2 regions of the Clostridium tanneri genome follow, and region 2 is predicted to be linked to the other one. Evidence: a T-box and tRNA genes for the amino acid it is inferred to sense, from the RefSeq annotation. Region 2 holds a T-box; the other holds one or more tRNA genes.
The links. The T-box of region 2 lies ahead of P8V03_RS11110 (glycine--tRNA ligase). A T-box ahead of a tRNA ligase gene usually reads a tRNA of that ligase, here a tRNA-Gly.

Region 1: it encodes a tRNA-Gly, which carries the amino acid that the T-box ahead of P8V03_RS11110 (glycine--tRNA ligase) is inferred to sense. The anticodon was not compared.

The regions. Positions count from the first base shown of each region.
Region 1 is NZ_JARUJP010000008.1:117,018-121,448, reverse strand. Features, by position in the region: gene ytxC (putative sporulation protein YtxC) at 1-45, opposite strand, end outside; gene P8V03_RS08965 (DUF6873 family GME fold protein) at 258-962, shown strand; gene P8V03_RS08960 (methyl-accepting chemotaxis protein) at 1,084-2,589, shown strand; tRNA gene P8V03_RS08955 (tRNA-Cys) at 2,687-2,760, opposite strand; tRNA gene P8V03_RS08950 (tRNA-Gly) at 2,764-2,838, opposite strand; tRNA gene P8V03_RS08945 (tRNA-Phe) at 2,843-2,918, opposite strand; tRNA gene P8V03_RS08940 (tRNA-Asp) at 2,925-3,001, opposite strand; tRNA gene P8V03_RS08935 (tRNA-Val) at 3,007-3,082, opposite strand; gene hslO (Hsp33 family molecular chaperone HslO) at 3,493-4,374, opposite strand; gene P8V03_RS08925 (class I SAM-dependent DNA methyltransferase) at 4,404-4,431, opposite strand, start outside.
Region 2 is NZ_JARUJP010000011.1:117,111-121,541, reverse strand. Features, by position in the region: gene P8V03_RS11110 (glycine--tRNA ligase) at 210-1,601, opposite strand; T-box leader at 1,674-1,841, opposite strand; T-box leader at 1,927-2,093, opposite strand; tRNA gene P8V03_RS11105 (tRNA-Asn) at 2,235-2,309, opposite strand; gene lysS (lysine--tRNA ligase) at 2,483-3,991, opposite strand; gene greA (transcription elongation factor GreA) at 4,007-4,431, opposite strand, start outside.

The DNA.
Region 1 (4,431 bases), on a different contig from region 2:
TATATCTTCTTTTTCTCTATCATATACTACTGTAAGTAATAGCATCCCTCACACTCCCTTCTAAAAATAGTATGTGTCTAAACTAAATCTATATACAAAATCTTTTTGTCAAATCCCGACATGTAACCTCTGTACTTGAAACTTATATGACAAAAATATAGAATAGAAAAAAGGGTTTTTCTAGCCAATAGAACTCCTCACTAATTAACATTAAATTTTTAAGTAAATTAGCGTGAAACATAAGGAAGGATACTATAATGAAATATGCGATTGTAGATTTTAGAATAACAGAAGAAGAAAAATATAATATTACAAGTTTAGGTTATAAAATTATAATATGCCCTCCTTCACAAGCCCTTTATGAGGCAGTTTGCGGGCATCCTGATATGCTTTTACATATTATTAGTAAAAACAAAATAATGGTTCATAAGGATGTAGATAAAAACTTTATAGCTCTGCTAAAAAATTTAGGATTTTCTGTATTGTTATCGGGAAATGAGTTGAAAGATATTTATCCTTACGACATTATTTTAAATAGTGTATCCTTATCAAATTTATTTATGCATAATATAAAATACACTGATCCTGAACTTTTGAAACTGATGACTAGTAAAAAGCTGATAAATGTAAAACAAGGATATAGCAAATGTTCAACAGCTATTGTAACAGAGAGGGCAGTTATGACTAGTGATAAGTCTATAGCAAAAGCATTAATAACTGAAAATATAGACGTACTTCTTCTCCCTCCCGGAGATATTGAGCTGCCTAATTTGAATTATGGATTTATTGGAGGTTGTTGTGGTCTTCTTAATGAAAATACTTTAGCTTTTTACGGAGATTTAAATTACTATGCTTATGGAAATGAAGTTTTAAGTTTTTTAAAAAAGCATAATGTAAAACCAGTTTATTTAAGAAAGGACAAGCTAATAGATAGAGGAAGTCTTTTTGTAATAGAGAATTAACCTTAAAGTTAATTAGACAAAATTCGATAATTATTTACAAGGATATTATATCGTCTTTTTAATAATATCCTTTGTAAATAACAAAACTTTAAGGAACCCGAAATTACAAAAGGAGGACTATATGATTAAACAAAAAAATGCGTTAATGACCTTTCTATCCTTTTCATCAATGTTAATATCTTTCTTTATACATTTTTTCAACAGGGTACTAAATATCTTTAATCATCCAATGCTAGAGAATCACGAAATAATATTAAACATATTTTTAGTAATTCCTATTTTAACCTTTGTTATAACCCTATATCTATATAATAGAAAAAAGAACGATGGGAGAATTCCATTTTTTAATATGCTTACCCTTACTTTTTCAAGTATGTCTATAATCGCTGGCGGAATAGGAATGGTTGAGTATCATTTCTCTATTTTTATGGTTATAGCCATACTGGCTTATTATGAAGATATCAACCTTATTGTTACTATGACTATATTATTTGCAATACAGCATATAACTGGTCTTTACCTAATTCCAGACGTAATATTTGGAGAAAAACATTATTCCTCCGGTATGGTAGCGCTGCATGCTTCCTTTCTAGTTTTTACTTCTGGGGCAACTATCTTGCAAATAATGAGCAAGAAAAAATACACTTTAATAATGGAAAATGAAAAAAAGAAAACTGATTCACTTATAAAAGATTTAATCCAACAACTGTCAGAGAACTCACAACTGATTTTAAACTCTTCAACCACATTATCAAATAGCACTAATACATCAGTAAAAACCAATGATGAAATTGTAACATCTATGCTAGAAGTAGCTAATGGCGCTAGATCCCAATTAATAGGAGCAGAAGAAACTTCTAAATCAATGAGTGAAATGTCCCTTGCAGTACAGCAAATAGCAGAGACCTTTTCTAAGGTATCCGAAAGCTCAAGGGATATGTCTGAACAGGCTAATGAAGGATACAGCTTTATAAATCAAGCTATTTCGCAAATGGATTCTGTAATTTCATCTGCACAAATTTCTGCAGATGTTGTAAAAAAATTAGACGAACATTCTAGAAAAATAGGACAGATTGTAGAAGTCATTACAAAAATATCAGCAGATACAAATTTGCTAGCCCTTAATGCCGCTATAGAGGCTGCTAGGGCTGGAGAGCACGGTAAGGGCTTCTCAGTAGTATCAGATGAAGTCAGAAAACTAGCAGAGCAATCTTCTCAATCTGCTGCCGAAATTGAGGTTTTAATAAAACAAATTCAAGAAGATACTAATCTTGCTGTAGAATCCTTTGCCTTACAGACTAAAGAGGTATTAAATGGTAAGGACATAGTAGATAAATCCGGTTATATATTTAAAGATATTTTACAAGCCACTAATAAAGTTGTAGAGGATATAGAAGACCTAACAGCCTTAACTGAAGAAATGGCAGCTGAATCTGAGGAGATTTCTGCTTATATAGATCAGATGGTGGGAACAGCAAAAAAATCCTCTCTAAACTCTGAGCAGGTGCTTACAATCACTAACCAACAAATAGCTTCTGTAAAGGAGAATTCTAATCTAGCTGACTCTCTTAAGATTTTAGCTAATAAATTAGAAGAATTAATCAAAAGGTTATACTCCCAACAGTAAATTATAAGAGGCATAAGTTAACTTATGCCTCTTATAATTTACATTTTATACAAAAAAAAAACAAAAACACTGTTTAGAATTACTAAACAGTGTTTTTTGGAGGCGCCACCCAGATTTGAACTGGGGATAAAGGTTTTGCAGACCTCTGCCTTACCACTTGGCTATAGCGCCATCTGGAGCGGAAGACGGGATTCGAACCCGCGACGTTCACCTTGGCAAGGTGACGCTCTACCACTGAGCCACTCCCGCGTAGTGGTGGCTGGACCAGGAATCGAACCAGGGACACGAGGATTTTCAGTCCTCTGCTCTACCGACTGAGCTATCCAGCCTAAATTTGGCGACCCAGAAGGGACTCGAACCCTCGACCTCCGGCGTGACAGGCCGGCACTCTAACCAACTGAGCCACTGGGCCGCGTATGGTGGGCACAACAGGGATCGAACCTGTGACCCCCTGCTTGTAAGGCAGGTGCTCTCCCAGCTGAGCTATGCGCCCATACGCTTTGTCTTTAAGACATTTATTATTATATAATCATCTTTCGACTTTGTCAACACCTTTTTTAAAACTTATTAAAGTTATTATTTGATGCTGCTCTGTCGCTGCTGACGAATATTATAATACAAAAATAATTAAGTATTGTCAACGTCACATTTTACATTTCATTGAATTTATTCTTAATTTCCTTAGTGTTTCAGCTTTTTTCTCACTTTTACTACAAACTTATTAATTAAAATCTATAATAATAGTTTTAATGGACAACTTAAAAAGGAATAACTTATAATCTCTATTTATTTGTTATAAGTTATTCCTTTGCTATATGACAACAATAATAAGTCTTAAGGGTCTATTACTTGAAAATTAAAGCATTTAACTTTCATTTTACCATTATAATATATCAATTTTTCCTATTTAACGCCCTTAAGTATATTACCTATTTGTTCACTAGTAAACTCATAGGATTTATTGCAAAAGTGACATTTTAACTCTTCTGTTTTTCCTTCATTATATAGTTCTTCTAAATCTTTTTTACCTATACTTATTAAAGCTCTTTCTACTCTTTCTCTTGAACAATCGCATTTATAAGCAGGTGTCATAGTTTCATGTATTTTTAAATCCATATCTTCGAATATATAATTAAGCATATCTTCTACAGACATTCCTTTTACTATCATTTCTGTTACAGATGGTATTTCTTGAAGTCTGTATGTCACTAAATCTGCAACTAAGTCATTAGCTCCAGGCATCATTTGAATTATAAATCCACCAGCAGCTTTTATACTTAAGTCTGTGTCTACAAGCACCCCCAAGCCTACTGCTGATGGTGTTTGCTCAGAAACGGTGAAATAATAAGCTAAGTCATCTCCTATTTCTCCTGTATATATAGGTACCTGACCTATATAAGGTTCCTTTAGTCCCATGTCTCTTATAATAACTAAATTACCATTTTTCCCTATAGCTCCACCAACATCAAGCTTTCCTTTACTATTCGCAGGTAAATCTACAGAGGGATTTCCTATATACCCTTTTACAGTAGAATCAGCGTAGGATGTAACTACTACCCCTTTAGCTTCTCCTCCACCGGATATTTTAAGAGTTAAAGAATCCTTTTCCGACTTAAGCATTGAGCCCATAATACTTCCTGCTGTAACCATCCTACCAAGGGCAGCGGCAGCAGTTGGTGCACAATCGTGAATTTTAACTGCCTCGTTTACAAGTTCAGTAGTTATTGCTGCTATTATTCTAATATTTCCATCACTAGCAGTAGCCTTTACTAATTTATCTGCCATAATTATCTTCCTCCTTAACATTAAGTAACTTAATCTAAAGCTTTCCCACTTTTCTTT
Region 2 (4,431 bases):
ATTAATACATAAATTATACTTACTAAGGTTATAAACCCAAAAAACTTTTTGATTGTAAAATTCAGTTAATCATTTAGTATTTTATCTTATCAAGTACAAATAAGCACTATGAATCTCCATCTCATTCATAGTGCTTTTGCTATATACTACATAAAAATTCACTTATTCTAAAAACCTAAACTGGTTACTAGAATATAATCTTTGTAATATTAGAATTCCATCTTCTCTTTTATGAAGCTTTTAATCTCATCTATACTTATTCTAAACTGTTCCATAGTATCTCTATCTCTAACAGTAACAGTGTTATCCTCTAAAGTATCAAAGTCTACAGTTATACAGTAAGGAGTTCCTATTTCATCTTCTCTTCTGTATCTCTTTCCTATACTTCCAGCTTCATCATAATCTACGTTAAACTCTTTTCTTAAATTATCGTAAATATCTAAAGCTTTATCAGAAAGTTTCTTAGTAAGCGGAAGTATAGCCACCTTAAATGGAGCAATAGCTGGATGGAAACGCATTACTGTTCTAACATCTCCGCCTTCTAATTCTTCCTCATCATAAGCGTCTACTAAAAATGATAAAGTTAATCTATCTGCACCTACGGAAGGTTCTATGCAATAAGGCATATATCTTTCATTTGTAACAGGGTCAAGGTAAGATAAATCCTTTCCAGAATGTTGTTGATGCTGCTTTAAGTCATAATCAGTTCTATCAGCTACACCCCATAATTCACCCCATCCAAAAGGATATAAGTATTCAATATCAGCAGTCGCATTGCTGTAGTGTGATAATTCTTCTTTATCATGATCTCTAAATCTTATATTCTCTTCTTTAATTCCAAGATTTAATAAGAAATTCCAACAGTATTCCTTCCAGTAACTGTGCCACTCTAAATCTGTACCTGGCTGACAGAAAAACTCAAGCTCCATCTGTTCAAACTCTCTAGTTCTAAAAGTAAAGTTACCAGGAGTTATTTCATTTCTAAAAGACTTTCCTATTTGAGCTATACCAAAAGGAACTTTTTTTCTTGAAGTTCTTTGAACATTTTTAAAGTTTACAAATATACCCTGAGCTGTTTCAGGTCTTAAAAATATTTCTGCTTGAGTATCCTCAGTAACACCTTGGAATGTTTTAAACATTAAATTGAACTTTCTTATATCTGTAAAGTTATGTTTTCCACAAGTAGGACAATCTATTCCATTATCGTCTATATAACTCTTTAATTTTTCATTGCTCCAACCATCAGCACTAGCTTTCTCTATACCTTGAGCTGTCATATGCTCTTCTACTAGCTTATCTGCTCTAAATCTAGCTTTACACTCTTTACAATCCATAAGAGGATCTGAAAAATTACCTACGTGACCTGAAGCAACCCAAACATCCTTGTTCATAAGAATAGCTGCATCTATACCGACATTATACTTGCTCTCATGAACAAACTTTTGCCACCAAGCTCTCTTTACATTATTTTTTAACTCTACACCTAAAGGACCATAATCCCAAGTATTTGCAAGTCCTCCGTATATCTCTGATCCCGGATATACGAATCCTCGGTTTTTAGCTAACGCCACTACTTTATCCATTGTTTTTTCTACTGACATAAAACTACCTCCTATTTCCTATTATATAATTATTGTTAACATATTTTGTAAAAATATAAAAAGCCCTTGCCATAAAGGGACGAAATTTTAATTCCGCGGTTCCACCCTTCTTGGCACGAGCCCTACTTTACACAATTATCACTCAAAAGTTCCCTTCATAAATAACTCCTAATTGTTTTCACCAACCACAATCTCTCTTAGAGGATATTAATTACTACTCTTCTTTATCATAGTGAACTATTTAATTTTCAAACACTAAACTTAACAATCATTGATATGGATAATTATAAATAATCCTTTTTAGGTATAAAAAAAAGACCTTCTGCTAAGGGACGAAATTTTAATTCCGCGGTTCCACCCTTCTTGGCATAAGCCCTGCTTTTAACAGTTATCACTCAAAAGTTCCCTTCATAACAACCCCTGATTGTTCTCACCAACCACAATCTCTCTTAAAGGATATTAATTATTACTCTTCTTTATCATAGTGAATATTTAATTATCTTCTGCTTATACTTATTTTACCATATCTCCACAATTTGTCAACATTAACTATTGATTTTAAGCTTTATATATTCTTATTATCAACAATATTTAAAATTATATACATTCATCATTTATTACAAAAAATAAAAATGGCTCCGTGGAGAGGGCTCGAACCTCCAACCCTTCGGTTAACAGCCGAATGCTCTGCCATTGAGCTACCACGGAATAACTTAACTTACATGTATTATTATATCAAAGATATTAAAAAAATCAATAGTTTTTTTTAATATCTTTATATTTTTTTACTTACAGCATATATAATTAATAAATATTTCTTAATAAAAAGACCAACAGCCTTAAGTTGTTGGTCTTTGTGTATACCATAAGTTTCTCTTATATTATTGATGTGTTGGTTTCATCGTTGGGAATAATATAACATCCCTGATAGACGCAGCGTCAGTTAGGAACATTATTAGTCTATCTATACCTATACCAAGTCCACCTGTAGGCGGCATACCTATTTCTAATGAATTAATGAAGTCATCATCCATCATGTAGGCTTCATCATCTCCAAGCTCTCTCTCTTTAAGCTGTTGGATAAATCTATCTTTTTGAACTATAGGATCATTTAATTCTGAGTAAGCATTACATAATTCTCTTCCAAATACGAATCCTTCAAATCTCTCAGTGAAATCAGGGTTTCCTCTCTTCTTCTTAGTAAGAGGTGATATTTCTACAGGATAATCAATTATAAAAGTAGGCTGAATTAATTGACTTTCGCCAAACTCTTCAAATAGCATATTTAAAATTTCACCTTTTGTACAATCCTTTAATTCTTTTTTAAACTTAAGATGCTTTTCTTTTGCTATTTCTCTTGCTTCTTCATCAGTCTTTATTTCATTAAAATCTACACCAGCATATTCTTTTACAGCATCAACCATTGTAACTCTTCTCCAAGGTGGTGCGAAGTCTATCTCCGTTCCTTGATACATAACCTTAGTGGTACCAAGAACCTTTTCACATACGTAAGCTATCATATTCTCTGTAATCTCCATCATATCATTATAATCTGCAAAAGCTTCATATAATTCTATCATAGTAAACTCAGGGTTATGTCTTACACTTATTCCTTCATTTCTAAAGTTCTTTCCAATTTCATATACCTTTTCAAATCCACCAACTATAAGTCTCTTTAAGTAAAGCTCTGTAGCTATTCTCAAGTACATATCTATATCTAAAGCATTATGATGAGTATCAAAAGGTCTAGCTGCTGCTCCACCTGCTATTGGTGAAAGCACTGGTGTTTCAACTTCTAGATAGTCTCTGTTATCCAAAAACTCTCTCACAGCTTTTATTATAGCTGTTCTTTTCATAAAAGTATCTCTAACATCTTGATTTATTATTAAATCAACATATCTTTGTCTGTATCTTAAATCTGGGTCCTTTAGTCCATGCCACTTTTCTGGAAGTGGTTTTAGAGATTTTCCTATAAGCTGAAAATCAGTAATTTGAAGAGATACTTCTCCTGTTTTTGTTTTGAACACAGTACCTGTTACTGATAACAAATCTCCTATATCGTAGGTTTTATATTCCTTAAGTTTCTCTTCTCCTACATTATCTATTTTTATGTATAATTGAATTTTTCCATATCTGTCATGCACATCAGAGAAACCAGCTTTTCCATGAACTCTCTTTGACATAAGTCTTCCAGCTACAGTAGCTGTTTTTCCTTCAAGTTCTTCATAATTATCCTTTATCTCTTTAGATGTATGTGTTCTTTCTACCTTATAAACATCAAAAGGATCTTTGCCATCCTTTTGAAGATTGAAGAACTTCTGTCTTCTTTCTCTTATCAGTTCATTAAACTCTTCTTCTAATTGGTTTATGTTCTTTTCATCATTTGACATTTAACTAACCTCCAATTATCTTCTTATGCCAAGTATTTCGTACTTACTTACTCCATTTGGCACTTGTATTTCCACAATATCTCCAACTTTCTTACCTATTAGTCCTCTACCAACCGGTGACTCATTAGATATTTTGTTGTTAATAGGATCAGCTTCTGCAGAACCTACTATTATATATTCTACCTCTTCGTCAAATTCATAATCTTTTAACTTTACAATAGAACCTATACTTACAATATCTGTTGGTATTTCACTCTGATCTACTATAGTAGCATTTTTTAGCATATTTTCTAATTGAGCAATTCTTCCCTCTACAAATGCTTGTTCATTTTTAGCTTCGTCATACTCTGAATTCTCACTTAAATCTCCAAAAGAAAGTGCAACCTTGATCTTCTCAGTTATCTCCTTTCTTTTGACTGTTTTTAAATATTCTAACTCTT